DNA from 2 places in the Fervidobacterium pennivorans DSM 9078 genome. Region 2 is predicted to be linked to the other one. Evidence: riboswitches for the same ligand, from Rfam matches in the RefSeq annotation. Region 2 holds a riboswitch; the other holds the start of a gene.
The links. A riboswitch is a leader RNA that binds a small molecule or an ion and turns the genes downstream of it on or off. The one in region 2 is predicted to bind thiamine pyrophosphate.
Positions count from the first base shown of each region.

Region 1: another riboswitch for thiamine pyrophosphate. It lies ahead of FERPE_RS01090 (thiamine ABC transporter substrate-binding protein); the one in region 2 lies ahead of FERPE_RS03145 (sulfide-dependent adenosine diphosphate thiazole synthase).

Region 1 covers NC_017095.1:234,698-250,751, reverse strand. The annotation lists gene dnaB (replicative DNA helicase) at 41-1,387, shown strand; gene coaD (pantetheine-phosphate adenylyltransferase) at 1,429-1,914, shown strand; gene FERPE_RS01155 (ABC transporter ATP-binding protein) at 1,924-2,640, shown strand; gene FERPE_RS01150 (DNA polymerase III subunit delta) at 2,662-3,678, shown strand; gene era (GTPase Era) at 3,731-4,627, shown strand; gene FERPE_RS01140 (glycoside hydrolase family 191 protein) at 4,630-5,547, opposite strand; gene rpsR (30S ribosomal protein S18) at 5,628-5,858, opposite strand; gene FERPE_RS01130 (single-stranded DNA-binding protein) at 5,898-6,308, opposite strand; gene rpsF (30S ribosomal protein S6) at 6,308-6,697, opposite strand; tRNA gene FERPE_RS01120 (tRNA-Ile) at 6,829-6,904, opposite strand; tRNA gene FERPE_RS01115 (tRNA-Cys) at 6,912-6,988, opposite strand; gene FERPE_RS01110 (ATP-dependent Clp protease ATP-binding subunit) at 7,139-9,358, opposite strand; gene FERPE_RS01105 (MFS transporter) at 9,624-10,829, shown strand; gene FERPE_RS01100 (MATE family efflux transporter) at 10,879-12,300, shown strand; gene FERPE_RS01095 (MFS transporter) at 12,314-13,495, opposite strand; TPP riboswitch at 13,674-13,785, shown strand; gene FERPE_RS01090 (thiamine ABC transporter substrate-binding protein) at 13,897-14,880, shown strand; gene FERPE_RS01085 (substrate-binding periplasmic protein) at 15,040-15,762, shown strand; gene FERPE_RS01080 (beta-ketoacyl-ACP reductase) at 15,842-16,054, opposite strand, start outside.
Region 2 covers NC_017095.1:677,984-694,037, forward strand. The annotation lists gene FERPE_RS03135 (nitroreductase family protein) at 1-149, opposite strand, end outside; gene FERPE_RS03140 (FAD-dependent oxidoreductase) at 399-1,742, opposite strand; TPP riboswitch at 2,005-2,117, shown strand; gene FERPE_RS03145 (sulfide-dependent adenosine diphosphate thiazole synthase) at 2,216-3,043, shown strand; gene thiC (phosphomethylpyrimidine synthase ThiC) at 3,040-4,323, shown strand; gene FERPE_RS03155 (sugar phosphate isomerase/epimerase family protein) at 4,328-5,116, shown strand; gene FERPE_RS03160 (thiamine-phosphate synthase family protein) at 5,116-6,345, shown strand; gene FERPE_RS03165 (ribosome hibernation promotion factor) at 6,425-6,979, opposite strand; gene FERPE_RS03170 (hypothetical protein) at 6,984-7,466, opposite strand; gene FERPE_RS03175 (DegV family protein) at 7,470-8,297, opposite strand; gene FERPE_RS03180 (DegV family protein) at 8,339-9,172, opposite strand; gene FERPE_RS03185 (F0F1 ATP synthase subunit epsilon) at 9,271-9,558, opposite strand; gene atpD (F0F1 ATP synthase subunit beta) at 9,624-11,042, opposite strand; gene atpG (ATP synthase F1 subunit gamma) at 11,095-11,925, opposite strand; gene atpA (F0F1 ATP synthase subunit alpha) at 11,932-13,455, opposite strand; gene FERPE_RS03205 (F0F1 ATP synthase subunit delta) at 13,460-14,005, opposite strand; gene atpF (F0F1 ATP synthase subunit B) at 14,002-14,487, opposite strand; gene FERPE_RS03215 (F0F1 ATP synthase subunit C) at 14,498-14,770, opposite strand; gene atpB (F0F1 ATP synthase subunit A) at 14,807-15,679, opposite strand; gene FERPE_RS03225 (hypothetical protein) at 15,676-16,050, opposite strand; gene FERPE_RS03230 (AtpZ/AtpI family protein) at 16,043-16,054, opposite strand, start outside.

The DNA of each region.
Region 1 (16,054 bases), 440 kb from region 2:
CCTTCATGCTTTTTTGTGACTACACAAGGAGGATGGAAGTGTGAAAAATGTGCCTGCTAGCATAGAAGCCGAACAAGCATTGATAGGGAGTATATTGATTGAACCTGAAAAAGTTGATAATATCGTTTCTATAGTCAGTTCTTCCGATTTTTATGACCCGAAGCATCGTCACATATTTGCTGCAATAGAGCAACTGCACGATGAGGGGTTGCCTATTGACATTATCTCTGTGTGCGATAGGTTAAAAGCTATGGGGGTTCTTGACAAAATTGGTGGAGAGCTATACGTTGCGCAACTTGCAGACAACGTTCCGACTTCAGCACATGCGGAAATGTACGCCCAGATAGTTCGAGACAAAGCAATACTGAGAGAATTAATTGCTGCAGGTAGCCTGATTGTGGAAAGGGCTTACGATGAGGCACTTAACGTCGATGAAGTGCTTGATGAAGCGGAACGATTGGTCTTTAGAATTGCTGAGTCACGTGCAACGAAAACCTACATAGATATACGAAGCGCTTTGACCGAGGTTTTTGAACACCTCGAAGAGTTAAGGTCAAAGCATTTAAAAGGCCTCACAGGTTTAGTGACCGGTATCCCAACCGGGTTCAAAAAACTCGATGAAATGACATCTGGATTCCACAAGTCCGATTTAATAATCATAGCGGCACGACCAAGTGTGGGTAAAACGGCTTTCGCATTAAATTTGGCAAGGAATATGGCAACTGTCGGGGAAGCTTCTGTGGGAATATTCAGCCTGGAGATGAGCAAGGAACAACTTATTCAAAGACTTTTGTGTATGGAATCTCTTGTAGACCTTCAAAAGGTTAGAAGAGGCTGGTTAAGTGACGAAGAATGGAAAAGGCTTGTCCAAGGTGCCTCAAGGTTGATGAAAGCGAATATAATAATAGATGATGAATCTAACCTAGAACCACGTGTCTTGAGAGCGAAGGCAAGAAGAATGAAGAAAGAATACAATATAGATGCCATATTCATAGATTATTTGCAACTTATGGATTTGGGTGATGGCAGGAGAGACAGTCGCCAGCAGGAAATTTCTGAAATCTCCCGTTCATTGAAACTTCTGGCAAGGGAACTCGATGTTTCGATTATCGCACTATCACAGCTATCAAGAGCAGTAGAACAGAGGGAAGACAAGCGTCCACGTCTTAGCGACCTCAGAGAGTCAGGTGCTATCGAACAAGACGCTGACGTTGTTATTTTCCTTTACAGAGAAGAATACTATAAAAAACAGCACGTTGACTTACCACACGAAACAGAGATAATCATCGGAAAGCAACGAAACGGACCTATCGGAACAATAACTCTGATGTTCAATCCATCGTTTACAAACTTCTTCGAACCTGATATATTCCATTCGGAAGTCTAAATTAGTCTAACAGAAAACAACCAAAAGAAGGAGCTGAAAATATGGTTAGAGCTATCTACCCTGGTTCCTTTGACCCAATAACGTATGGTCATATAGACATCGCCAAAAGAGCTGCCGAATTATTCGATGAACTTTATGTGGTGGTTATGGAAAACAAGAGAAAGCACTATACCTTCACGATAGAAGAACGTGTGGAAATGGTGAAAGAATGTTTAAAAGACATACCTAACGTACGTGTTGACACATTTTCAGGGCTCTTGGTTGAATATACGACGAAAAACAAAATAAATGTGGTCATTAGAGGTTTAAGAGCAGTTACGGATTTTGAATATGAACTCCAGATGGCACTTGCTAACAAAGAAATATGCAACGGAGTTGAAACCGTCTTCCTTATGACTGATAAGAATTACTCTTTCCTTTCTTCAAGCCTTGTAAAAGAAGTTGCATCATTCGGCGGACAAGTTTCTCAGTGGGTTCCTGAATTTGTAGAAAGGAAGTTGCGGGAAAAGTTTAGGAACTTAAAATGAGGTGGAAAGATGCAAAAAAATTTTAATGCCACGAATGAACTGAAAGAAATCATAGTGAAAGCCGAAAATCTTTCCAAAATCTACGGTTCTGGTAGTTCAAAAGTCGTAGCACTCGATTCTGTGAATTTGGAGATATACAAAGGAGAAATCGTTGCAATACTTGGCCCGTCTGGCTCTGGAAAGACCACTCTATTGAACTTGCTGGCAGGTCTTGATATTCCAACTTCAGGTACAATAATTATAGACGGACAGGAAATAACAAAAATGTCTGAAGAAGAGAAAGCGAAATTCAGAGCAAAGAGTATGGGGTTTATATTCCAGTTTTTCAACCTTATTCCCGTTCTAACTGCTGTTGAGAACGTAGAACTACCTCTTCTTCTTAATAAAGTTCCAGTCACAGAAGCACGAAAAAGGGCTTTAGAACTGCTCGAATTTATGGGAATCTCTCACAGAAAAGATGCGTATCCTTCGCAGTTGTCAGGTGGTGAGCAACAAAGAGTTTCCATCGCTCGTGCACTTTCAACAACCCCAAAAATCATCTGGGCTGACGAACCAACAGGTGCATTGGATGTGAAAAATGGAGAGCAAATCAAAAAGTTGATAATCGAGCTTAACAAAGAATTTGGAACAACTTTTGTCATAGTAACACATGATCAAAATGTTGCACAAATTGCGAACAGAATCATGAGAATGGAAAATGGTAGAATAATCGAAGTTATAGGTTAAGGAGGAGAAGAACGGACGAATATGGTTATTTACCTCGTTGGTGACTCCGAGCTCAGCAAAGAACTTTATATAAAAGAATATCTGAAAGGTAAAGATGTGGAATATCACAAAATATTCGCCGATGATGACGGAAAGATTGAAGAATTAAAGAACGCCGGTGTAAGTTTAGGATTGTTTTCGAGCGCTAAAGTTTACGATTTAGTAGATTTTGACGAGTGGTCTAAGAGTGAAAAAAAACAATTTCAATCACTCGATTTATCAGGAAATTGGGTTACGGTTTTTGTCCGAACAGAAAAAGTAGGAAAAGAGGTTACAAGGATTCCAGGCAAAGTAGAAATCTTGACATTCGAAAAACCCAAAGAATGGGAAGAAGACAAGTGGTTGAATTTTGTTAAAGATGTGGCAAGCAAGATAGGTGTAACATGCCATGAAGAAGTTGCGAAAAGCATATTTAAATTCACAGGACCTGATGAATATGCGATACTCGCAGAACTTGAAAAACTGCAAATTTACGCTGGTGAGCACCCAACACCACAAGATGTTGAACAAATTGTCTTTAAAAGAACTATCAGCAAATTGGACGAATTCTGTTTCGCTTTATCAGAGCAAAATTACTCGATTGCGAAAAACATGCTACATGAAATCTGCAATAATTATGAACCGATAATTATATCGTACACAGTTTCAAAGCATTTTATAGAACTATTCAACATCGTAGTCCACGCTCCAAAAAAACCTGATTACAAATGGCCTGATGTAGCTAATCTTTCCAAAGAGCTTGGGATTCTTTCACCAAGGGTTGCAAGGTTTTTAGGGTTCGCATTCAAAGATTCAAAATACAAGCCTGTAAACCATGTGTTGTTTTATTCTCCAAAGCTGCTGAAAAATGTTATAGAATACCTTTACTTCATCGATAGAAGGGTCAAACTTAGTGAGGATGTAAAGATTTTGCTGGGACTGTTTATAAGTAAACTCGAATCAGGAGAATTCGCTAAGGCTTTTGAAGAACAGAATAAGCAGGAGCAAGTGGAAGACTAAAGATATAAGAATCCAGAGAAATCGCAATGCATTCTGATGGGAGGGAGACTAAATGAAGAGTGGATTTGTTTCGTTTGTTGGAAAACCCAACGTAGGTAAGTCATCGATAATCAATGCGATAATGAAGAAAAAAGTTGTCATTGTATCAGATAAACCACAGACAACCAGAAACAGAATAAATGTTATATACACGGACTCAGATGCTCAAATCATTTTCGTAGACACACCGGGTATACACAAGCCACTGCACAGGCTTGGTGAATACATGGTTAAAGCCGCCGTTCAAGCGTTAAAAAACGTTGATTTGTTGCTTTTTACAATCGATGCAAAGGAAGGTTTTGAAACACCAGAAGAACATATATCAAACTACATTAACCAGTCTGAAACACCAACAATTGGGGTAATCAACAAAATAGACCTTGTGGACAATGACCGTGCAGATTTAATAGAAGAACAAATAAGAAGCCATGTAAACAACCTCCTTGATGTGGTGCGCACATCCGCGGTAACTGGCGAGGGATTAAACGAGCTCGTAGAAAAGATAAAACAACATTTGCCAGAAGGTCCTCAACTGTATCCAGAAGATATTATAGTTGACAGACCACTTTCCTTTATCGCTTCTGAACTGATAAGGGAAAAGATATTCCATTTCACATACGAAGAAATTCCTCACTCCGTTGCTGTAATTGTCGAAGAAGTTAAAGAAAGACCGAACGGTGTCGTGTACATTAGGGCAAACATTTACGTTGAAAGGGAAAGTCAGAAGGGTATCATCATTGGTCAGGAAGGAAGAATGATAAAGAAAATTGGGGAAAGCGCAAGAAAGGATATAGAATACTTCTTGGGTTCAAAAGTTTACTTAGACCTCCATGTAAAGGTCAAAAAAGACTGGAGAAACAAAGACTTCATCATTCTAAACGAAGTCGGAATGCGTGACGATTTGGACTGAAATCAGTCCTTGCTATTTGGTATCCTGGGAATGTTAACAACGTCCAATTTCATGTCCAATCGTGCAATATAATACTTAAACCCGTATTTTTTCGCCAAACTCACGTATGTTTTTATACGATGGGCATTCATATTGTCGAAGGGATTGCCGTTATCAATGTATTCAATTGAAAGAACGGTAATCCCATTCTTTACAAGCAGAGACAGCTTATTCACTCTGCGAACAAACTCTTCAGTATTCGTTACAAGTTGACCCTCAGAAAAAAACAGGCTCTCAACGATAACATACTTTACTCTTTTCCTTATGTCTGGAAATTCAAGCAGTATATCTTCTCCATTCACCAGCGCGTATTCCAACTTTGGAAAATCGCTTATTAGTTTTCTCAGGTTTTCCACCATAGCGTTTTTCAATGCTTCTGCACTTTTTCCAGAAAGCTTTTGAAGTTTTGCATGTTGATAGATGTTTATCCAATCCAAAGCAACTCCATTGAACCCGGCTGATGTGATTCTTTTCATATATTGCTTTACCACGTCATACCATTCTGTGTACCAGTATTTAACGTAATATTCTCCGGGCCAATTGTCCAGAGACCCGAGCACGATGGCTTTGTCTAAAAAACTCCAATAGAATCTCCAATTTTCAGCAACAGCGAAGTTTAAGTAAGAAAATACCTTTTTTCCTTGAGATTGTAAAAGCACTATATCTTCCTTCTTAAAAGCCTTTTTGTCTGTTCCATCAGAAGAATAATCAATCACAACCAAATCAGCCTTCGCCAACATAAGTTCTTCTAACTTAGGACCGTTTGTGTAAAGAATCCAATCTTGTGGAACCTCGGTAGCAAAAAGACTTAAAACAACAGGAAATAACAAAGCAAGGAAAATTGTAGTCAAAGCTATCTTTGAAACGAAATCGTTTGTCATATTTAGCACCTCTTACTCATCAATATAAACCTGAAAAAAAAAGAAGTCGCCAACAGCTAACTGGCGACTTCTTTTATTTTTTAGTATTTTAGGTATGGTAACAATGCCATCTGTCTTGCTCTTTTGATTGCGGTCTTTACCATTCTTTGGTGCTTCGCACAGTTTCCTGTAAGCCTTCTTGGAAGTATCTTACCTTTTTCATTTAAGAAATCCTTGAGCAATTTTGTATCTTTATAGTCAACATAGTCAAGATTCATTTCACACAGTTTACATGCCTTAATTTTTCTTCTTCTTTGCCTTACTCTTGGCATCCTACTTCCCTCCTATTAACGTATAATTCATTATACTCATCAAAATGGTGGTTCATCGTCATTCGGGATGTCTTCTTCTTCAATATCTTCGCCAAAAACTTCTTCGTATGGTATTTCTTCTGGGATTTCTTTGTCACTCTTTCTTGAGTCAACAAACACGATATTGTCTGCCCATATTTCGACGGTTGACCTGGTTTGACCATCGTTTGTTTTCCATTTATTGATTCTCAACTTGCCATCAACCAAAACCATTCTACCTTTTTGAAGATAGTTATGTGCCAATTCTGCCAGCTTCCTAAATGCTACAATCCTTATAAAATCGGCTTCATCTCCATTTGTTCCTCGGTTTACCGCAATTGTAAACGTGGTTACCAAATTTCCGTCGATTGTTTGCCTTGTCTCAGGGTCTCGTGTTAATCTACCCACAAGAACAACTTTGTTATACGACATTATTCCACCTTCTCTTCAGAAGCACCCTCCTGCTGGCCTTCCTGGCTAGAGCTTTCCGCTTCTTTCTTGGCTCTTGCTGCTTTTCTTTCCTTTTTCTCAAGGTCTTCTCTTCTGAATGTTTGCCATCTCATGAAATCTGGGTGCACTTTGAAATAATTCTCAAGTTGATCAAGTCCTTGACCGTTTGACCTGAAGTAAATAACTGTGTAGTCTCCTTCGAAGTACTTTCCAATCTTGTAGGCTAGTTTTCTAATACCCCATCTGTCAACGTTTTCAACCTGCGCTCCGAGTCTTTCTTCCAAGAACTTCTTAACACCTTCAACCAAGTTGTTCCTTTCTTCCTCTGGTACGTCTGGTTTGATGATGAACATCGTTTCGTATATCCTCATAAAGCACCTCCTCCCTCGGTCTTATGCGGCCCTGCTCATTCTTAAGCAGAGCGGGATTTTTTGGACTAAGAATTATTTTTGCCTAAAGCATAAAACAAAGACGGGCGCATGCCCGCTGCATCTTTGTTTCCTGGTGGGCTCGGAGGGAATCGAACCCCCGACCGTCCGGTTATGAGCCGGATGCTCTGCCAACTGAGCTACGAGCCCAAAAACCTGGAGGCGACGGAGGGATTTGAACCCTCGAATAGAGATTTTGCAGACCTCCGCCTTAGACCCCTTGGCTACGTCGCCCCGTTGCGTGTTACATTCTATCATACAAACTCTCACCTGTCAACAGGGTAGGTACGTTCCAAAAAGTATATTATATGCTAAAAATACAAAAAAAGAACCCTCCTCAAAATTTCTATCTTGAGGAGGGTTTCCTAATGTCTAATTTATTTGCTATCCTTGTATCTCCCAGTAAAGTCCTTCTTCTTTCCAGTAGAATTTCACTTTTTGACCTTCCTTGACTTGTTCGTCGATTATCAGTTCAGCAAGTTTGAACTCTACTGTGTTCTCAAACAATCTTCTAAGAGGTCTAGCACCCATCGTTGGTACGTAACCTTCCGTTGCCAAGTATTCTTTCACTGATTCATCTAGTTCCACAACGATGTTTCTATCGGCAAGTCTTTCGTTGAGTTCTTTGAGATAGATATCGATTATTTGCTTAATGTGTTCTTTCTTGAGTGGTTTGAAAACAACAGCCGCATCGATTCTGTTAATTAACTCTGGTCTGAAATACCTGCGCATTTCTTCTTCGATATGCTTTGGTATAGCATTTTCTAAACCATCTTCAATGTCTTGGATTATTATGTCTGAACCTATGTTACTTGTCATTATAATTATCGTGTTTCTGAAATCAACCGTCGTACCCTTACCATCGGTAAGTCTTCCATCATCGAAGAGCTGTAGCAACACGTTGAAGACTTCTGGATGCGCCTTTTCGATTTCGTCAAAGAGCACGACACTGTATGGTCTTCTTCTCACTTGTTCTGTGAGCTGTCCACCTTCTTCGTAACCGACGTATCCTGGAGGTGCACCAATTAACCTGGCAACTGAATGCTTTTCCATGTACTCACTCATATCGATTCTGATTAGCGCCTTTTCACTACCAAACAGCACGTCGGCTAATCTCTTTGCAAGCTCTGTTTTACCAACACCAGTTGGTCCAAGGAACAAGAACACACCGAGTGGTCGTTTCGGATTTCTGATACCTGCACGAGACATCTTTATAGCGTTCGCTACAACTTTTACTGCTTCTTCTTGGTCTACAAACTTTTCGTGAATGAGCTTTTCAAGGTTCTTAATTTTTTCCTTTTCGTCACCCATAATCTTACCAACAGGTATACCAGTCCAGCGCTCGATAACCTTTGCAATATCTTCATCCGTTACTTCTTGTTTACCATCTATCTTCGCACGAGCTGCTGCCTCATCTACCAAGTCCACGGCTTTGTCCGGCATGAACCTGTCTGTAATGTACTTTGAAGCCAACTTGGCGGCTGCTTCGATAGCTTTGTCACTAATCTTAACTCCATGGAACTCTTCGAATTTCGGTCTGAGACCCTTCAAAATCTCAATCGTTTCTTCAACCGATGGTTCTGAAACGAATATAACCTGGAACCTTCTTGCAAGCGCTTTGTCTTTTTCTATATGTTTTCTGTATTCTTCAACAGTAGTTGCTCCAATCACCCTCAGTGTACCTCTTGCCAGTTCTGGTTTCAGAATGTTACCAGCATCGAGAGCACCTTCAGCAGCTCCAGCCCCAACAACTGTATGAAGTTCGTCGATGAAGAGGATCACATCTGTTCTCTTTTTGAGCACATCTATAAGTTTCTTGAGCCTTTCCTCGAATTCTCCTCTGAATTTTGTTCCAGCAACTAACCTTGCAAGATCAAGCTTAAGAATTGTTTTGTTCTTCAAGAAATCTGGCACATTTCCAGAGACTATTCTTTGAGCAAGCCCCTCAACGATTGCTGTCTTACCAACACCTGGGTCTCCTATGAGAACTGGGTTGTTCTTAATCTTTCTCCCAAGAATTTCTATCATCCTGTTGACTTCGTTGTCCCTACCTATGACAGGCATCAACTGTCCGTTCTTTGCCATTTCAGTTAAGTTCTCGGTAAATTTGGCAAGAACGTCGATGTTTTCCTCTTCAGAATATGTTCTCTTCATTCTAAGTTCTTTGATAGCTGTATAGAGCTTGTCTTGGGTGACTCCATATCTTGCCAGCAACCTGTAGACAGTTGTTTCTGGTACTATTGCCATAGCAAGGAGTAAATGGTCTGTTCCGACCTTTTCGTCACCCATGCGTCTTGCTTCGCGTTTCGCTTCATTAATGACCTTAGTAGTATCTGGTGTAACGTAGATCTGGCCTGTGCCACCAGAATAGTAGTTATAACCTCCTCTGGATGTGATAACACGTTCCACATCTCTTCTCAAACCATCGATATCTACGTTGAGATGAGTCAGAATATCGTAAGCAGCGTTTTTCGAGTTCTCCAACATGGCTAAAAGCACGTGCTCAGGCGCCATCTGATTCTGCCTGTAACGATTTAACACATCCGTTACAGACTGTAATATCTCCTGAGCGTTTTCCGTGAATTCCTCGAGGTTGAATGTCATATCAACCACTCCTTTCTTTTCTTTCTATTTTGTTTAATTCTTTCTATTTTGTTTAATTTGCATTTCCGATGATAGTATACCATATTAGCACTTATTTGTCAAGAGTGCTAATCAAAAAAGTCAAAAATTTTTTAGTTAGAAGAAAGATTCAAAAAGCAGAAGTTTTCCGACTTGATTTTGAAAAGTGTAATGTTAGAATTTAATTGATGATTGTTCGATGTCCTAACTTATTTTCAGACTAATCGAGGAGGTTTTACACAAAATCATGCCTTATCGTTCCGATTCATCGTCAACTGATTCTGCTGCTCGCTTAATTACTCTTTTTACGTTCATAGATGGGCTTGCACAAGGTATATACGGAACCATTTTCAATCTGATGCTTCGAACCTCAGGCATACCAACTTCGCAAGTTGGTCGTATCACCTCATTCTTCCTTTGGGGTAGTGCGTTACTTGGACTTGTTTTTGGTATCATTGCAGATAAAATTAATAAAAAACAACTAATGCTTACTACACATCTTTTGAGTATTTTTTTCGGAACGTATAGGGTCATTTCTCCCTCACTTATTCAGCTTGGCATTTCTTCTTTTCTTTTCGGTGGTTTTTCAACAGCAACATCCATTGTCCTTTCCACACTTTTGATACTAAACACTTCAAGAGAAAGTCGTAGTAAGGTGCTAGGTCTTAACTTTGGAATAGGAATGTTCACCGGAGTTTTGGGAAATATATTTGGTGGGTTGTTAGGAGACGTTTTTCCAATTAGGACCGTATTAATTGTAGCAAGTTTATCAAGAATCGTTGCGTTTGCTCCTATCTGGAAACTGAAATTATATGAACCAAAATACGAACGCCAAAACACTGGAGACACCAATGTGCTAAAATTTTTCAGCATTCTCAACAAGTTAGACAAGCGGGCGTTGAAAGTGGTACTTTACTATTTCTTGTCCACTATGAGTGTTGGATTTGGCGCAGGCTTGTTTGTAACTTTTGGTAATGTGATATTCTACGATATATTCCATATGAAACCATCGTTGATAGGACTCATTTTAGCGTTAGCTCAGTTAGCTACCAGTATTGGTGCAGTGTTTTCTTACAAGTTGGGGAAAAAGTTCGGGGATATGAACGTTTTAATCTTTTCTTATGTATTCGTGCCCATACTAATCGTATTGCTCAGCTTTATAAGGGAACCGATAACCTTTACCTTCGTGTATATACTCCGCTTTGCGGTAATGAATATGGTTGGTCCTCTCCTGACCGCCTTAGTCTTTTCCAACATACCAGCAAATCTGCTTTCCTCGATTAACGGTATGAACTCGTTTATAAACAACGTTGCACGTGCCCTCTCAGCAGACCTATTTTCCATATTCACCAAATACAACAACGGATACACGCTCATTTTTGTTGTAAGCTCGCTTTTCTATTTTTTAAACGCTTATGTTATGATTAGAATGTACAAACATATTTCCGAGTAAGAATTCTAGAAATTCTAGGAATTCTAGGTTACATAAATGGGGGGATACGGTGAAAACATTGAAAACACCGAAAACATTTGACGAAAGGTCAAATGGCAAAAAACATATCGTTGAGAATGAAAGCGTCAAGTTTCTCACCAAAGAATTATTTAGATTATCCCTTCCCACAATGCTTGGTTTCGCTATACAATCCCTGTACGATATCGTTGATATGTTCTGGATTGGAAAGATTTCCTACAAAGCCATCGCAGGAGTCGTCATATTCTCCACAATATTTTGGTTAGTCGAAATACTTAACGAAATTATAGGCACTTCTTCCGTTTCGTTGATTTCACAAGCGTATGGTAAAGGCGATTTGAAATTAACATCACGAATAATAGAGCAAACCCTCATCTTTAAGGCTATGGTTGCGCTTATTGCTTCAGGCATATTGCTGGTGTTTTTCAAACCTATTGTTAGTTTCTTTTCTTCGGATATTGAAGTCGTTAACTCGGCAATTCACTATGGGTACATCCGCATATTTTTCATGCCCATATTTTTTATGACTTACTCCACATTCACGGCGCTAAGAAATATAGGTTGTGCATCGCTTGCAACACTTACCATGGCAACGGGAACTATTGTAAATATAATATTGGACCCTATATTTATTTTTGATAAACTTCCGTTATTCAACATCACAGGCTTTGGTCTTGGTGTTTCCGGTGCTGCGTGGGCAACAGTGATTTCCACTTTTATTCCTCTTATATGGGGATTATACCTACTTTTTCGCGGAATAGAAGGTGTAAAGATATCCCTAAAAGGGCTCTTATTACTGGATAAGAAAATAGATACAAAACTTATCACTATAGGGTTACCGTCCGGTGTCGAAATGCTACTTCGAAACCTTTCTTATACTGTGTTAATCAAAATTTCATCACTTTTTGGTCCAGAATATGTAACCGTCTTTGGCATTATTGAGCGCATGTTTGGGTTTGCCGTTATCCCAATATTTGGTTTATCGATGGGTGCAAGCACCTTGGTAGGATTCCAACTGGGGAAGAACAACGAAGAGGGTGCAAAGAAGGCAACAATTTTAGCAACTCTCTACAGTGTTATCATTGTTTCTCTCTTACTCGTGCTTATACTACTATTCCGAGAATCTGTTTTTACTCTTTTCACATCAAACAAAAATGTAATAGAAATTGGTGCCAGAAGTATCCCATACGTTGTCTTTGCGTTATTTATGATATCCTTCAGTGCGGGGCTTTCCAGTGCATTTTTCGGCTCAGGAAAGACGTCAATTCCTATGATAGCGGGCATTTTAAGTCGATGGGGGGTTATGGTTCCACTTGTTTTGATTTCCACATATGTGCTCCGTTTAGGACCTATCGGACTGTGGATGGCTTTTCCTGTAACAGAATTTGTTGAAGTTTTGGTTATGTCCATCGCATTTTTAAAATCTGACTGGTATAAAAAGAGGGTTATTTAATAGAGTAGTTGTTCTATTTTCTTGAAAAATTAAAAAGCAGTTGAATAAGGTATATAGCAGCACTTATTGAAAACGCGTAAACTAACAAACCTAAATTTCCCCCGAAGTTGTCAAACAATACTCCTCCAATAAGCGGACCTACGCCGAACAAAAGTCCAATAACCATTTCATGCAAAGCCCCTTGTTTGCCGTGCGCTTCTTCCTCTGACAAAAGTCCGTAGAATATGGCAAACGTATACGGGACAGCGTAACTAAAACCTGCAAACAACGCTGTAAGGAAGAACATTAAAGGGTTTTTGGCAAAAAATGCTATTAATCCTGTTATTGGAACAACCGACAAAAGTATGCCACAAACATATTCGTTTCCTACCCAGCCTTTCCAAGACTGCAAAATACCAAAAATGAGCACAACTCCTATATTTGCTCCTACAGTTAAAAAACCCGCATTTTCCAACTTCAGCCCGGCAAGCATCATCAACTTAGGAAAACTAGCCAAAACAGATGTGTAAATCAAACCACCAAGGAATAGAATAATTCTGTATTCCAAACTGAGTTTCTTCATCATATTTTTGTTCATAACAACGGATGAATTCCGAGAATGCTCAAGAAGTTTTCTGTAAGGTGTAAACGTAATGACATCCCCAAACTTTTTGTAGTCTAAAAAGACCCACAGACTTGTCAGACCCGAGATTATTAAACCCGTTATAAATACGGCACTTGGCACTCTTACGGTAAGAAAAGGGCCAAACGCAACCCCGATCATGTTTCCCGTGCTCCAAGACAATGTGAACCTGCCTGTTATCGATGGTGGGTCTACTCTCAGTAAGCTTTCAGACTTAGCAATCAATCCTTCAACTTGTGGAAAGAATGCCCCAAAAAAGGCACCTTGGAGAACCGCAAAAATGACCAAACGTTTAGGGTTGTTAGCAAAAAATCCGAACATTGAGACAATAAAAAGATATACAGCTAAAAAAGATATTGTCCTTTTGTATCCGTATCTTGTTCCGATGTGTCCCAAAGTTACGCTTGCTATTGCGTAGGCTATGGATAAAATAAGGTTAACAAGACCTATTTGAGTGAAAGAAAAACCCAATTTTGCAGCAGTTGAGTTTATATAAGTGCTGTAAAGGTACGCTTGAATAGAGATTACAAATGAAAGAAAATGATACTTGTGAAAAACTCTCTGTCCAGGCACTTTTTGTTCCCTCCATAAAAAACTTGATATAACTCCTCTTTTTCGTATTGCCAATCCTCGCCGATTTATCATTACTTCAATCGTTATAGTAATTATATCAGGATCTTCGGAACCAATAATTATATTCCCTTGATTAAAACTTAAAAGCATGTTATAATACCTTTGAAAACATATTTCCTATATCCTGGAGGGGAGCTCCTGAATGCGGGGCTGAGAGGGGAACGCCAAGTTCCCGACCCTTCGAACCTGATCCGGGTAATACCGGCGGAGGGACCAGGAATCAGGATAAGACGGTAAATAATAAAAAACCTTTTAGACCATCCCTCCGCTTAGTTGAAAACACAAAAGCGGAGGGATTTTTTATTTTAAAAATACTCACACTTTAAGAAGGAGGGACTAACATGAAAGGATTGCTTAAGTTAACGGTTTTCTTTTTGCTGACAACAACGGTTTTTGTGTTTTCCGCAGAGCTTGTTATTTACACATCTGATAGTTTTGCGGGTGGAATAGCAAAGGTTGTCATTCCGAAATTCGAGCAGATGTACAAGTGTAAAGTTAGAGTTATTAGTTTTGGTTCTATGGGAGACGTTTTAGCAAGACTTATTGCAGAAAAGAACGCACCTAAGGCTGATGTTGTCATCGGTTTAAATCCTCAACAGCTTCAAAAAGCGATAAAAGAGAACTTGTTGCAAAAGTATCGTGCTACCAATTCGAAAAATCTTGTCTACAAAGGCTTCATTAACGACTACGGAACAGTCTACGACTACGGAGCTTTGGCGATGATTTACAACATCGAAAAGATAAAGAATCCTCCAAAATCTTTCAAAGACCTTTTGAAACCCGAATACAAAGGCAAGTTCGTGCTTATCGACCCAAGAACCTCCAGCACGGGTTTAACATTCCTGATGTGGACCATTGCTGCACTTGGAGAAGACGGTGCAATGGACTTTTGGAAAGAAGTCAAGAAAAACGTATTGACATTTACAAGTGGATGGAGCGCAGCATTCAAAATGCTCGAAACAGGCGAAGCAGACATGATAGTGAGTTATGCAACAGATGGTGCTTACAGTATGTACAAATACGGCACAATCAAGTACATGCCTATAATATTTGAGGAAGGTGCGTACGTGCTCGAGGAATACGCAGCTATCGTAAAGGGCGCAAAGAACTTGGCACTTGCGAGGGCATTCATAGAGTTCATGCTCACCCCGGATTTCCAAAAGGAAGTACCACTGAACCAGTGGATGTTCCCTGTTATCGATGTTCAGCTACCGGAAGTATACAAATACGTACCACCTGTTAACAAAATACTGAGACTTAACCCAACCGTTAACGATAGGTTGGACGAAATACTCAGAAAATGGGAAAAAGCTGTGGTTGGATAACGAAAAACTAAAAAATTATGGCAATTAAAAAGCCTCTGGAGTATGAATCGTCCCAGAGGCTTTAATTTTTGAACACTGAAAAAGTTGAACGAAAATACTAGTAAAATAGTCTAAACTTACAGAACAAGGAAAAACGTTCTTTATTCTGGGGGTGTGTGAGTGACAATAAAAAATGCTGTCGCTATATTACTCTTAGCAATTTTATTAATTTCCATATATACTTTTGGCCAATTTCTAAAAATAGGACTTTTATTAGGTGAACCATACGCGTATTGGCTTTCCATCAAGCTTTCTGGAATAGAATACGACATTTGGCGGGCTATTGGAACCGAGTTGAATATGCAAGTGGAGTTTTACGTGTTACCATTCTCTGTGCTTGACGCTGCGGTACTTCCAAAACTCGGTTTGGATGTAATAGCCGGTGGAATCCATATGACCGATGAAAGAAAAAAAGTCTTCAAATTCACCCAACCTTACATTAATTCAGGACTTGCGATAGTGCTCAGAAAAGACATCAAGTGGGACGGAGATATCGAAAAAATCACTTTTGGGGTAAAGAAAGGCAGCACCGGTGAGAGAATTGTTAGAGATTGGGTCAAATCTGGCAAAAAGATAAAATACTCGACGTTTGTATCAAACGAGGAAATTGTGATTAACCTACTCATTAAAAAAATAGATGGTGCGTTCTTTGATTATATCAACGCTTTGTATCTATCGAAAAAATATGGTTTCCAAGTTCACAAAGATTTGATTTACTCCACTAATATAGGTGCAGTTCTGCTAAACAGCTCTTTAGAGAAAAAACTGAATGATGCAATCTCCAAACTCGTATCAAATGGAACAATACAGCGTATACTTACATCATATGTGGGAAGCTTCTAAAGTATAAAAGAATACAAAAAATGTCCCTGGTGATGCACTGAACCAGGGACATTTTTGGTGTATTTGTTACTTTAATCTACTAGAGTATAAGCCCTCCATCTACACCTATCACTTGACCTGTGATATAGGACGATTCATCTGAAGCAAGGAACAAATACACGTAAGCTACTTCGATCGGTTCTCCGAGGCGTTTAAGTGCTGCTTTTTCTGCCATCATAGTTAAAATCTTTTCTGGAACCTTTTCTGTCATCGGCGTTTTGATAAAGCCTGGTGCGACAGCGTTAACCCTGAT
Region 2 (16,054 bases):
ACAATAACCAAATCAACAGGTCTAGAGTTCCTCCCACTTGGAGCCAATAAAGCATACTTTGCAATTTCCGCAAGAGTTTCTGGTGAGATTTCCTTATTTTTGAATTTTCTTATGCTCCTTCGTTTTAGGATGACATCTTTCAGTTCCATCCTCTCACCTCCGGCTTTTTAACATATGAATTTTTATGCATTATTGTTCGTATTACAAACTTTCCTGACATAATTATACACCTACGCAGGTTAGTTTCAAATACCTGTTTAACTTTTTTCGAGATAATACAAAATAAAAACCCGGAAGACAACGTCCCCGGGTCTGTAAAAGTGTCTTTGGTTCAGATGCTTTCTGCTCAAGTATCTTTAACCAAAAAGTCAGCTTATCTTTCCGAAAGATTCCGAAGGTTAAACTAATCTTTCCAGAGCTTTCAATGCGACGGTGTTCAAGAAGTTCCAAGGTTTGTTGAAATATGGCTGGAAGAAGAAATCAGCAAATGCCAGGTCTTTGACTGTCATCTTGTTCTGCATAACAATTGATAACGTGTTCGCACTTTCTGTAACATCTGCTTTCGACATAACTTGTCCACCTATTATTGTGTGGTCGTCTTTTCTGTAAAGAAGCTTAACATAAACAGGTTCATACTCTGGCATAAATTCTGGTCTGTTGTTTTCTACACCGTAAATCGTTCCATAGTTTATACCTTTCTCTTGAGCAAGCAATTCATTTAAGCCGGAAGTGGCAACGTTGTAAGAAAACACCTTCACACCCGATGTCCCTTGAGTCCCTGAGTATTTAAGTCTGTCCTCAAATATATTGTATGCGACTATAGTTCCCATTCTTACGGCATTTGTAGCAAGAGGGATATATTCGTAACTGTTAGTTGGAGTATACCAAACCGCTGCACTATCACCTGCGGCAAAAATATCAGGATGAGACGTGTGCAGATAAGAGTCAACAATCAATGCACCGTTGGGCAACATCTCCAATTTGCCTTTGAATAGGTCTGTATTTGGTCTGAAACCTGTAGCTAACACAACCATATCGGTATCGAAGGAGTCCTTGTCTGTTATGACTTTTTTCACAAAACCATCTTCTCCTTCAAATTTCACAACTTTTTGCCCCAGCGCCAACTTAATCCCATTTACAGTAAGCTCATTTTCGAGTATATCGGTAAATTCCTTGTCCAAATACTTGGCTAATATTCTATCTGCTATATCTATCAAGACTACTTCTTTATTATTATGCCTAAAGGCTTCTGCAAGCTCAACGCCTATGTAACCAGCTCCGACTATAGTTATCTTGTTGGCATTTTTTGAGTGTTTTACAATGTCTTGTGCATGGTAAAAATTCTTTGAAAGCATTATACCTTTCAACTCAACACCTGGAACATTTGGAATTATGGGCCAAGAACCAGTAGTTATCACAAGTTTATCAAAGGTTTCTTTGAAAGTTTCGCCATTTTCGAGATTTCTGACAAGAACTGCTTTTTCTTCGATGTTAACATCAATTACTTCGTGCCTCATCATCATTTTTGCTCCCAAATCTGAGAGAACCTTGGGCGAGGAATAAAAGAGCTTCATGGGGTCTTTTACTACTCCACCAACATGGAGGGCAATCCCACAAGAGAGAAATGAAACTGTGTCGTTTCGTTCATACACCGTTATTTGGACTTTGTCACCATAAAGCCTTTTTGCTGTCGTGGTGAAAGCCGTTCCTGCATGTGTGCAACCAATAACTACTACCTTCACAGCTTTTCCTCCTCTCATATTGAAGAGTTTTGTAATTTGCACTTCGAAATATTTTTGTGATAAAATTAACTTACATCTAATTAGATTATACTAAGTCTATAATTATTTGTCAACTAAAATCTTATGATGTCTGGACAATAAATTCCTATTTTCCGCGAAATTTAAGATTTTCTGTAAATTCTTACTATAAACGTCGTTTTGTTTTTTCATACTTTTCTTGACTTTGTGGTTCTGAAGTGATATATTGTAAGTGAAAAAATTAAATAGCCCAGAGGGGAGCTCCATACTGCGGGGCTGAGAGGAAGGGGGCAACCCTTCGACCCTTTGAACCTGATCCGGGTAATACCGGCGGAGGGACATGGGCAATACAAAGAAAGATAGAAATCTAATAAAATGTTTTTAACTGAACAGTCCCTCCGAGAAATTCGGAGGGATTTTATTTTCTGAAAAGTTTTGCATGGAGGTGTAAAAGGATGAAGAAAGATTTGATTATCTCCAGGTTGATAGTCGAAAGTTTTTTTGAAAAGTTGAACAAAGGTTTGGAAGTTGACGTAGCTATCGCAGGATGTGGTCCTAGCGCTCTTGCACTTTCTCTTGCACTTTCTAAGAAAGGGTACAAGGTCGCAATTTTTGAAGCGAAGAACGAACCAGGTGGAGGCATTTGGGGTGGAGGAATGATGTTCAATGAGTTGGTACTTGAAAGAGAATTGAAAGGCTATGTGGAAGAACTTGGTGTTAACTACAAAGAATTTGGGGAGTTTTTGGTTGTTGACTCTGTACACTTCGCATCGGCATTATTGTATCACACCACAAAAGCAGGAACATTAGTGTTTAACAATGTTTTTGTTGAAGACCTTGTAATGTACGACAAAAGGGTTTCTGGAGTTGTAATAAATTGGATGCCAACAATTAGAGAAAGATTGCACGTTGATCCGATAAGCGTTATTGCAAAGTTTACAGTCGATGGGACAGGACATCCAGCTAACCTCGTAAGATTGCTTTCTAAACGCGGAATTCTGCTCTCTGTTACTGGTTCTACCGAAAATCTATGTAGTTGTGGAACTGTTGAATATGAATTCCCCATGGATGCGGAAAATGGTGAGAAATTTGTTGTGGAAGGAACAAGAGAAATTTACCCTGGACTTTATGTAATGGGGATGGCCGCAGTAAGCGTTGGTGGTGGTCCAAGAATGGGACCTATCTTCGGTGGAATGATTTTGTCAGGTCTTAGAGCTGCAGAACTAATCGAGGATGGTTTAAGAAGAGAAGTAGCGAAAATTGATAGGGAGACGAGAATATGACGCAACTCGAATTGGCACGTGCTGGGCTTATCACAAAGGAAATGAAGTATTGCGCTGAGTTTGAGGGTATCGAGTTTGAAAGGCTCAGAGCACTGGTTGCCGATGGAAAAGTCGTGATACCAAGAAATAAATTACACAGTTTGGAAAGGCCAGTAGCAATAGGTGAACAAATGACAGTAAAGGTCAACGCAAATATAGGCACATCCGTTGGATATTCCTCCTTAGAAGAAGAGTTAGGAAAGTTAGAAGTAGCGTTGAATGCTGGTGCTGATGCTGTGATGGTCTTATCGACCTGGGGTAATTTATCAGAGATGCGAAGGGAAATTGTGAAAAGAAGCCCTGCCCCGGTTGGTTCTGTTCCTATATATGATTCGGCTGTAAAGGCCTACGCGGAAAAGAGGAACGTGGTAGATTTTTCTGAAAAGGATTTCATCAACATGGTTCTTCAACATGCTGAAGATGGTATTGATTTTATGACAATTCATGTTGGGATAACAAAGCGAGTGCTGGAGAAATTGAAAAACTCAAAGAGAATTTTGAAGATTGTCAGCCGTGGGGGTTCGATTATTGCTGGTTGGATGATTAAAAACAATAAGGAAAACCCATTCTACGAACATTTTGATGAGATACTTCAAATCGCAAGGGAGTATGATATTACACTAAGCTTAGGTGATGGGATGAGACCAGGTGCTATTGTGGATTCTACGGATCCCCAGCAACTTGAAGAACTCTTTTTTATGCAAGAACTTGTTCTGAAAGCTTACGATGCTGGTGTGCAAGTTATGTTGGAAGGTCCAGGACATGTTCCTTTAAATGAAATCGAATTGAACGTGAAGCTTATGAAAAAGATAGGATTGGGACGACCTATATTTCTTCTTGGACCACTTCCAACAGATAGAGGAGTTGGTTATGACCATATTGTTAGTGCAATTGGTGGTGCATTGGCAGGTTATTATGGCTGTGATTTTCTATGTTATGTAACTCCTGCAGAACATGTAGGGTTACCGGATGCTGAGGAAGTAAAGGAAGGAGTAATTTCGGCAAAAATCGCGGCAGTTGTTGCAGATGTTGCACGTGGCAACAGAAAAGCAATGAAATTAGAAGAAGAAATGGCGATAGCAAGAAGGGATTTTGACTGGAATAAGATGTTCAAACTTGCCATACATGCGGAAAGGGCTCAAAGAAAATTTGAGAAGATGAAATATACAGATGACGGTTGTTCTATGTGTGGACCTTTCTGTGCCATAAAAATAACTAAAGATTTTGCGGAGGAAAAATAAACAAATGAAAGGTTATCGCTGCAAAAAGAGGAAAGGGATTTCCACAAGCACTATTCGAGCAAATATATTAAAGATAGAAGAACTGCCGTTTGCAGAATTGTATGAATTAACGTTTTTTCAAAAGCAAGACTTGGACACATTAAAAGAATTTCTAGAGAAACGTGGTAAACCATTTGGTATCCATTTGCCATTTGTTTTTAGATACGCAGCAGTTCATCCAAATCCAACTTCATTAGATATAAATTTAAGAAAGGATACCTACGTAGTTAACATTGAAAGCGCAAGTTTTGCCAAAAGTTTTGGTGCAGAATACGTTGTTGTTCACTTTCCAAATGCGAAACAAAATGAGGCTTGGAAAGACGTTTACGGTATCGTCATGGAAAGCCTTGAACACTTCTATGAATTAAACAAAATCATTGAAACTCGTCTGGAAAACGTTTATATGAATGATTATTTCCATTCACCAGATGATTATTTATTTGTTCTTAAGGAGACTGGTTGCACAATGTGTTTAGACATCGGGCATTTATTAATTGACTCCGAAGTTTACGATTTTGACCCTGTTTATTTTATTGAGAAATTAGCGGACTTCATAACTGAATTTCACATTTACTATGCTGATCTAAGAACTTATGAGCAATGCCACCACGCGCCGTGGGGGGATTCTTTCAACTTTAGAAGAGTTTTAGATGTAATAAAGGAATTTGATGGTGTGGACTTTGTCGCAGAACCTTCTAACGACTGTCCTAACCAGTTGTCAAAATTAATAGAATTCTTGGAGGTGATGCTTTGATGAGCGATACATCTGAGAAAAGAGTAATGGTAATTTCAGGATTTGACCCATCAGCTGGGGCAGGAATTTTACAAGATATTAAGTCATTCGCTTTATTAGGAATCAGTGCTATGGGTGTTGTTAGTGCGTATACTATCCAAAATACCCACAAGGTTTTTCTTGCGAGATTCCGCAAATGGGAAGAAATAGATCAAGAATTATCCGTCCTCCCCGAACCGGGCATTATAAAAGTAGGTTTGATATCCCCGGAGATGCTTAGGCTCATAAGGGAAAAATATCCATCAGCAGTCATCGTTTGGAACATAGTTTTACGTTCAAGTTCTGGCTATGATTTTGAACCCCCTGAAATTGTCAAGGAGAACTTGACCTATGCTGATTTCGTAATTCTGAATAATGAAGAGGCAGGTATATTAGGGTTAGAACCTTCAGATAGAGTTGTCGTAACAGGGGGTCATGGAAAAGAAGCTGAAAAAGTGATTGTAAAGTTTGGTCGCCTTGCTTTTGAAACAACGCGATTACCAGGAAGATACCACGGAACGGGATGTGCATTTTCTAGCTTATTTGCGGGGCATCTGTACCTTGGTTATTCTCCAGAAGAAGCTGTAAAGGCTTCTATAGAGATATTGCAAAAAGTCCTTGAAAAAAGCAATCAGCAAGTGCAACCGGAAATGCTTGCAAGAGATTGGATGAAGTTTGACGTACTCGATTCATTGAACAGTGTAAAGAAAGAGCTCTTAACAGTTGGAGAAAAAACTATTCCAGAGGTCGGACAAAACGTCTCGTATGCGTTACCGTGGTCAAAAGATGAATTTGAAGTTGCTAAATTTCCAGGAAGGATTCGACTAAAAGAAGGAAAACCTGTTTTCGTTTCGGATGCGTCTTTTGCTGATTATTCTCACACAGCAAGAATGGCACTTGTTGCAAAATCCTTTTCGCCCCATATAAGATGTGTCACAAATGTTAGGTATTGTGCTGAGTATATTGATAATGCTATCAAATCCGGATTAACAGTTTTCAAATATGATAGAAATTCCGAACCGGAAGATGTCAAAAGTGTTGACGGAAAATCAATGGAATGGATGATTCAACAAGCATACAAAACATTTGGAAAGATACCAGATATAATATATGATGAAGGATTCTGGGGAAAGGAAGCGATGATTAGGATTTTTGGAAGAAATCCAAAAGAGGTTATTGAAAAGATGAAAAAAATTATAGGAATCCTCTGAAACAACTTACTGTATTTTTTACTGTATTTTATACAGCAAAGTGCCCCGTCACGGGGCACTTTGCTTTTTAACTTTATCATTATTCTTGGAATTCTATCAATCCGTACTTTCCGTTCTTTCTGTAAATCATATTTATCTCACCGGTATCAACGTTTCTAAAGACAAAGAACTGATGTCCCATAACATCCATCTGAGCAATTGCTTCCTCCAGTGTTGCCTGCATCAGGTAAACCCTCTTAACTGTATCTATTTTGTCTTCTTCTTCCTCGATTTCATATCTTGGAGCAAGCTCTTCAACCATTGCCTCGGTTAGTCCCTTGACATTGGATTTATGATAGGATTTGTGCAGCTCCTTTTCTCGCTTGACCGATTTTTCAAAAGCGTCAGTTGCAGTGTCAATAACACCATAAATATCATTTGCTTTTTCCTGAACAACAATATCTTTACCATTGATGTGTGTCATCAACCTTAGGGTGTAATATGGTCCATCTTTGTCAAAACGCGCTTCGATGTTCACATCATCCCGTGAAACAAAAGTTTGTAATGCCCTTTTGACTGTTTCTAACCTTTTGTTGAGGTAACTTTCGATAGCTTCTGATAGTTCAAAGCCGCGAGCGAATGTCTTGATGTCCATAGAATCACCTCCGCATGATTTGTTCGTTCAGCTCAGTCACAAGCTCCATCGTGTAGAAAGACAAAGTGATAAAGAAATAAGAGACCAATTTACCAACAAACAATTGCTCTTCTCCAAGAATAAACTTTTTTGCAGTCATAATCAATGCAATGATAAGTGCTACAGTTACTAAGAAAAGAAACGGAACAAAGTAGGACATAAAAGCAAAGACTAATGTGAACGTAAGGTATAAATTTGCAAGAGCATAAAGCTTTTCATCGGTATTTTTGAACCATTTTGAAAGAACCACACTAATACCCACAACACCAATAAAGAAAACCGTATTCGCAATCCCGATAAAGACCTTCACTACTGGATGATTAATGAAAAAGAACGCATTAGAAATTATCGATAGGACGAAACCTAACGAAAAAATCACAGACGAAAAAACTATAAAGTCTTTTGAAGACTTTTCCTCGATAACGCTGTTTAAATAATCCTTAATCATCAACTAATACCCCCTTCCAACTACCAGTCCAAATACCTCTGGCCCAACATGTGCAGCAATTGCTGGTCCTATTCGTGCTATCGAGTGAACATTGAACCCTTCCAAGAGTTTGTCGAGATGTTCTTTCATGTAGGAAACTCCGTATCCGCCAATTACAATATGACTTCCAATTTTTGCCATAAATTCTTTAGTAAGTTCTCTCATCCGTCTTATAAGTCCATCATGTGTTCTTTCCATTCCTAACGAAGCAGTATAACCATCCTCTGTTGTTGTAAGAATAGGTTTAATCCTTAAAAGTTTCCCAAGAAGTGCCTTCGCATGGCCTATCCTTCCCCCACGTTCGAGATATTCAAGTGAAGAGACTGAAAAAACCAATAAACTATCTTTTACAAATGTATCGACAATTTCCTGGGTAACCTTTAAGCCATTTTCTACTGCGTTAATAACTCGATACAAAACATACGTTGTTTTTACACTCCCACTTTTGGAGTCCAAGACTGTCACATTTTTCAGCTTTTCCTCTTTAACAATGGATGAAATAGTATCGTACGTTCCACTTAGTTTCTGAGATATCGTGACTACGTATACGTTTTCGTATTCTTTTGAGTATTTTGTCAATTTTTCTCTCATCATTTCGGGTTTCGGTTGCGACGTTGAAACCTTAGCTCCGGAGAGACAAAAGTTATAAAACTGTTCATCAGTTATCGTTACCTTATCGATGTATTCCGTGTCATCTATATACACACGCAGTGGGAACATATCGGTCGGAACTCCAAATTCAAGACCAGGTTGATAATCTACAGAACTGTCGAAGAGGTATATGTTTTTCATGAGGTTCCCCCTTCCTTAGGGCACGATAACAATAAAACGAATCAAAAATCTAAACCCAAGAGTATTCCAAAGCCTTCTTTACCTACATGCGTCGTAACAGCGGGTCCGATGTCAACAAAATAAGGTTTTACGTCGTATAGTTGTGCTACTTCGTAGATAAAGTCTTTGTAATCTTCTTTACCAACTGCAGCGTAAATTCTTATTCCTTTTTCTTTTTTTCTTGCTTTTTCAACGAATTCCTCTGCTTTCTCTTTGATTACCTCTTTTACTTTTTTGATACCTATGGCTTTTTGGACTAACTGGACCTCACCATTTCGGGCTATAGTAAGAATAGGTTTTACATGTAGCATCTTTCCTAATACTGAAGTAATCTTTCCAATTCTTCCGCTTTTTTGAAGCTGTGTCACATCGAAAACGGCTATTAAAAAGAGCGAGTCGTCTCTATATGATATTATATCATCTTCCTCTATTTTTTTACCAAGCTCTATATCCTTTAACATCCTCTCTAAAACGTAAGTATTCTGTATACTAACACTTTTTGAGTCGAAAACGAAAACATTCTCGTATTTGTTTGCTATTGTGTAGAAAAGATTGTATGTTCCACTGAGCAGTGAGGAAATTGACAATACGTAAACAGCATCATATTTTTTGTGCAGTTCGTGAAAAGTTTTTTCAACCACATCCACGCGCGGTAAGGAGGTTTCCACTTTTTCGCCCTTCTCAATAGCCTCAAGTATCTTATCTGTTATATCATCTGAATCCTCGAGTTCCTCGTCATTTATAAACACCCGAACAGGTATGGTGTATATCTCTATATCTGTGTGGAAATCTTTCCTCAATTTTGTTGTACTATCTACAACAACTGCAGTTTTCAGATTCCTTCACCTCTTCGTTAAAGATATTAGAAATTGACCAAAATATCCACCTGAACTAGTTGAACTAACAATCTTAAGTTGACTTTATTCAGTTGACTTTATTCTTCCTTTCGAAACTTGTGTGGATCAAACTCTTCAGGTTTTCCAACTTCCTCGGTAAGTATCACTACGTTACTGTTACCATCGCAGTGGAGAAAACCATCAATTACCTTTAGCTTTTCTTCGCCTTCTTCGGTTTGAATACGAACATCTGAAATCGCTAGCTTTGTAATAATGGGTGCTCTCTTATCGAGAACACCCATTTCACCTTCTACAGTTTTAAAAACTATCAATTTTGCATTATTAAACTCGACAATTTTGTATGGAGTAACTATCTTTATTTTCATCTAGCTCAACTCCTAATCAAGCTTTTTTCAGAGGTAAATGTTCAATATGACTTCGTGATTCTATATCATATAACCGCCGATTTCATTAGTTTCTTAGCCTTTTCAACTGCTTCATCTATTGTTCCGACCATGTAGAAGGCAGCTTCTGGAAGATCATCGTACCTACCTTCCAGTATTTCTTTGAAACCTCTAATTGTTTCTTTAATCGGAACGTAAACTCCTGGTATTCCGGAGAATCTCTCAGCAACGTGTGTTGGTTGAGTTAGGAACCTTTGGATTTTTCTTGCCCTTTGAACTATCAATTTATCTTCTTCAGAGAGTTCTTCCATACCAAGTATAGCGATTATATCTTGCAGGTCCTTATACCTTTGTAGCACTTCTTGGACACCACGGGCAACTTCGTAGTGTTCTTTACCAACAATGTTTGGATCAAGTATCTTCGAGGTTGAATCAAGAGGGTCAACAGCAGGATAAAGACCAAGTGCTGCAAGTTGCCTTGAAAGGACTATTGTAGCATCCAAGTGTGTGAACGTTGTTGCTGGAGCAGGGTCTGTAATATCGTCAGCAGGCACGTATATAGCCTGAACAGATGTGATTGAACCTTTCTTTGTTGAGGTTATTCTTTCTTGCAATTCACCCATATCGGTTGATAGTGTCGGCTGGTATCCAACAGCAGATGGCATTCTTCCAAGCAAAGCAGAAACTTCACTACCAGCTTGGACAAACCTGAAGATATTATCAATGAAAAGTAACACGTCTCTACCTTCAACATCCCTGAAGTATTCGGCTATTGTCAACGCTGTAAGAGCAACTCTAAACCTTGCTCCCGGTGGTTCGTTCATCTGACCAAAGACAAGAACAGTGTTGCTTAGAACTCCTGCTTCTGACATTTCAAGATAAAGGTCATTTCCTTCCCTAGTTCGTTCACCAACACCAGCAAATATGGAGAAACCATGGTGTTCAATAGCTATATTTCGAATCATTTCCATAACGAGCACTGTTTTTCCAACACCAGCACCACCAAAGAACCCTATCTTACCACCTTTCGGGAATGGTGCAAGCAAATCAATGACTTTCAAACCTGTTTCAAGGATTTCTATCTCTGTCTTTTGCTCTGTCATACTTGGAGCAGGTCTGTGGATGGGCCAGAATTCTACATCTTTTAGTTCACCCTGTTCGTCTATTGGTTCACCAATTACATTGACCATTCTTCCCAAAACTCCACGTCCAACAGGTGCTTTAATCGGCTCACCGGTATTTTCTACCTCTAACCCTCGGACCAAACCATCAGTATTGTCCATAGCAACAGTTCTAACAGTATTATCACCTATGAGCTGTTCTACTTCGAGAACTAGCTTCTTACCTGTTTGTGGATTTGTTACTACAAGTGCATCGTAAATGTCTGGTAGTTCACCTTCTAGGAACTTTACATCTACTACCGGTCCTATTACCCTTACAATTTTACCTATAGACTTTTTGGACACGCTTACCACGCTCCTTTTTGTTAACACCTCAAGAGTTACTCTTTTCTCTTATTCATTCTTCTTTCAATGCATCAGCACCGGTGACTATTTCTATGAGTTCTTGGGTTATAGATGCTTGACGTGCTTTGTTATATTCGATAGTTAACAGTCTAACAACCTCTTCTGCGTTTTCTGTGGCGTTTCTCATCGCATTCTGACGTGCGTAGAGTTCGCTTATTTTTGTTTCAAAAGCCAATGCGTATAAGACACTTGAGGCATAGAATTCTACTAATGCGTTCTGAAAGCTTTCTTCCGCTGGTTCAAATTCGTACCTGTCACCTTTTTCAGAGGAACTTGGCTCCATCCTTATTGGTGTTAAATCGTATACATCCGGAATTTGTGCTAGCTTGTTTTTAAACTTTCCATATACGACCTTTACCGTCCCAACACCGTTTGCCAGCAAGTCGTTAATCAAAGTCTTCATGAAGTCGAACGTTGGAGTTTCGTAGACATGCTCGTATATTCGAACAACTTTTGGATTGCTTCTAAATATAGGTGCAATCTTTGCTCCGACAACGTAAAGTTGATCAAAGTTCTCTTTTTTATCAACATATATCGCTTTCTTTGTAATTTCCGTTGGGAATGACCCACACAAGCCCATATCTGTTCCTATAACAACGAGTGCCTTTTTTCCTTGCCCTGTCACAAACGGATGTTTTACTTCGAAATGAACACGGGCTGCTATCTTCTTCGTCTCATTTAAAAACTCCCGTGCCATTTGCAATCTTTTTTCAACCTTTTTAATACGTGCAGTTGAAACCATCTCCATTGCTTTTGTTATCTTCTTCAACGATTGGGTGGCGTTGATTTTTCTTTTAATCTGGAGTAATTTACCTCGACTCATTCAACATCACTTCCCGTAGACTTTTACAAACTCTTCTTTGAACTCCTTGATTATCTTGTGCAGTCTTTCCTCAAGTTCTTTTGATATTTGTTTGCTCGTTCTTATTTCCTCAAGAACATCATTGTACTTCTCTTTCACAAACTTTAAAAATCCATCCTCGAACGGTCGAACCGCCGAGACTGGTAAATCATCAAGGTAGCCATTAACTCCAGCAAAGAGTACAACTACCTGCTCTTCAACTTCCATAGGACTGTATTGAGGTTGTTTCATGAGTTCCATCAACCTCTGACCTCTTGTTATTTGAGCTTGAGTTGCTGGGTCGAGTTCTGTAGCAAACTGTGCAAATGTTTCAAGTTCTCGGTATTGGGCTAAATCAAGTTTAAGTGAGCCAGCGACTTGTTTCATAGCCTTTATTTGTGCCGCTCCACCAACACGTGAAACGGAAAGACCTATGTTAACAGCGGGTCTTTGCCCTGCATAAAAGAGGTTTGGTTCAAGGTATATTTGACCATCTGTAATTGAAATAACGTTTGTTGGAATATATGCTGAAATGTCGTTTGCTTGTGTTTCGATTATCGGAAGAGCCGTAAGTGAGCCTCCTCCGTATTTTTCATTAAGACGCGCTGCACGTTCTAATAACCTTGAATGAAGATAGAAAACATCGCCGGGATAAGCTTCCCTTCCTGGAGGCCTTCTAAGCAACAGTGAAATTTGCCTATAAGCAACAGCATGTTTGGATAAGTCGTCGTAAACTACGAGCGCGTCCTTGCCGTTAAACATGAAGTATTCTCCCATTGCACAACCAGCATATGGTGCAAGGTATTGTAGCGTTGCAGGATCTGAAGATGTTGCAACAACAACAATTGTATATTCCATAGCACCTGTTTGCCTTAGTTTTTCAACTATTCGGGCAACAGCAGATGCTTTCTGCCCAATTGCCACGTAGATACAGTAAACTCCTTTTCCTTTTTGGTTAATAATAGTGTCTATGGCTATCGCTGTCTTTCCGGTCTGTCTATCTCCAATTATTAATTCCCTTTGCCCTCTTCCAATAGGTATTAAAGAGTCTATAACCTTAAGTCCTGTCTGGAGAGGTGTATCGACAGGTTTTCTGTAAATAACACCTGGTGCTTTGAATTCAACAGGACGGGTTTGGCTGTACTGAATCGGTCCGAGGCCGTCAAGTGGTTCTCCCAGAGGATTTACAACACGTCCCAGAAGCCCCTCGCCAACAGGAACTTCCATGATTCTATTCAGTCTTCTGACTGTATGACCTTCTTTGATTTCTTTGTAATCACCAAGGATTATTATACCAACGTTATCCTCTTCCAAGTTGAACGCCAAACCTTTAGTTCCGGTTTCTACGAACTCGACCATTTCGTTTGCCATCACGTTATTCAATCCGTAAACTCTTGCGATACCATCTCCAACTTGAATTACCTTTCCAACATCTTCAAGCTTTATTTCTTCCTGATACTCTGCTATTTTACTTTCCAAAACTCTTACAATCTCTCCAGGGTTTAATCTCAAGGTATCACCCCTCTCTTCTTAGCACGTTACGGGCTAAATTCTCAAGTCTACCTTTGATACTTGCATCGAACCTTTTTCCGGCAAATTCCATAACAACACCTGCAATTAAATCCTCGTCAACGCTAACATTGAACACCGGTTCCCTACCTGTATGTTTTTTGACAAATTCCGACAGCAACTGTTCTTCTTCGGTATTCAATTCGACAGCAGTAGTTAAATCAACAGGTATTAGACCTTTATCTTCAAGAACAGTGAAATCAAAAAACGCAAGTATTTGTTTGATATATTTGAGCCTCTTGTTACTTATCAACAGATAAACAAATCTACTGAAAGGTTGGTCTGCAGGAAAACCTAATTCGTTCATCAATTGACAAACAACCTGAGCACGCTTCTCAGGTTTTATTGCCTGGTTATTTAAAAAGACAGACATATAGTCGTATATCTGTGCCAAAACCCTTAGCCTGTCTTTATATTCCTCTGTCTTGTTATTTGCTTTTGAAACATTGTACAAAGCCATTGCGTATTTACTAGCTATAGCTGAGTACATCATTTTTCATACTCCCTTATGATTTTCATAAGGTATTCTCTCTTTGCCTTTTCATCTACAACATCTTTTAAAACCTTCATTGCAAGGCTAATTGCAATTTCAGTTGCTATAGATTGAACCTGGGAAATAACCTCTTGTCTTTGCCTTTCAATTTCTGATTGAGCATTGATAATTATTTTCTCGGCTTCTTTTTGAGCTCTTTGTTTTGCATCCTCGATTATTTTTTCAGCTTCTCTCTCTGCCGCAGCTATAACCTGCTCTGCTCTTTGACGCGCAGCCTTAAGTTCTTCTTCGGCTTGTTTTTTCATTGCGTCCGCGCTTTTACGAAGTTGCTCAGCTTCGGCTAAATCGCTTTCTATTTTCTCTCTTCTCTTATCCATCATCGAGAAGAAGGGTTTATAGAGAAGCTTGTTCAGCATCCATAGCAAGAATAAAAAGCTAAGGAGCTGAACAACAGCTGTTAAATTAATTTCAAAAAGATCCATAAGGATCGCCTCACAACACAAAAAGTATCAAAAACGCGATAACAAGAGAATAAATACCTGTTGTTTCGGCAATAGCGTCGGCAAGAATCATACGTGTTGTTATTACGTTTGTTAACTCAGGTTGTCTTGCGATAGCATCCATAGCATGTGCACCAACGTTACCTTCACCGATACCAGGACCGATAGCACCAATTCCCATAGCAAGCCCTGCACCTATAGCCTTCCCCGCAACTGCAATAGCCTTTGCAAGTTCACTGATAACCTCAGGTGTGAGTTGTTCCATAAATACTCCCTCCTCGTAATAAGTTTTTGAACTTAATCAACCTTCAATTTGTGAAGACATATAAGCAATTGCCAACGTTGAAAAGACGAAAGCTTGTATTAAACCTGAGAATATTCCAAAGTAAGCCCATAGGAAAGGTGGTAAGAACATGTATTTGACTAAATAACTAATGACCAAAACAAGTATACCACCACCCGTAACATTGCCAAAAAGACGCATTGCATGTGACAGAGGTTTAGCAAGCTCTCCAACGATGTTCATTGGTAGCATAAATGCAACAGGTTCAAGAAATCCTTTTAACCATCCTTTCACGCCTTTTGTCTTTATTGCAAAATACTGACTTATTATGAATACCATAACTGCATAAGTAAGGTTGGTGTTCAAATCACCTGTGGGTGGGAACCATGTATCGCTGAAAAGGACAAATTTAACAGTCCTTGCACCATTCTCAGCTATCGAAACATCTGCCGAAATTCCTGGAATGAAACCACCAATAAGGTTTGAAACAGCAATGTATATGAACAAAGTCATGGAGATTTTGAAAATACTTCTTGCATACTTTTCATTTGGAACACTACTTTCAACAATCTCGTACAAGAAATCCATTAAAGATTCGGCAAAAGCTTGCTTTCTACTTGGTATAAGAGAAAATTCTTTGTGAACAGACCTTGCAAAAGCGAGTATAACTATAATTACAAGAAAAGACATGATTACCGTCATAGGGTTGATACGGTAATACCACGCATTTGTTGGACCAAACTGAACAATCCAACGATTAGCTATGTTCTTAAGAGCCTCTGAAGGAGGAGCAGTCATAAGCTTAGCATTTAAAAGTCCGACTGTTATGTAAACTATAAGAAAAATAGTTAGTTGTATTTTTGCTTTGGTACTCATTTTCTTTTTGCTCAAGGTTTCCACCTCCAGGCAAAGAGAAATACCACTATTTTTAAACTCATCAGTCCTGCAAAAACCCCCAATATGCCTTCTGTCGGATTTTTCAAAATAAGTGATGCCAACAAGAATAACGATGCATAAAGAGCATATCTTAAAAGGTATCCAGTCCTAAGGTATCCTTTCCCAAATTTGATAAATCGGTCCTTTGTTGTAACACTTGATATTAATCCAATTATAACACCAACCTCGCCAATTAGTACACCTAAAGCAAAGCTAAAACGCCTCAATAACACACCTAAAAGAAGTGTCACGGAAGAAACCACTAAAGAATAGATTATTATCCTTACCACAAATCGCAGAACATCATTACTTGGAGAGTTACTCATCTTT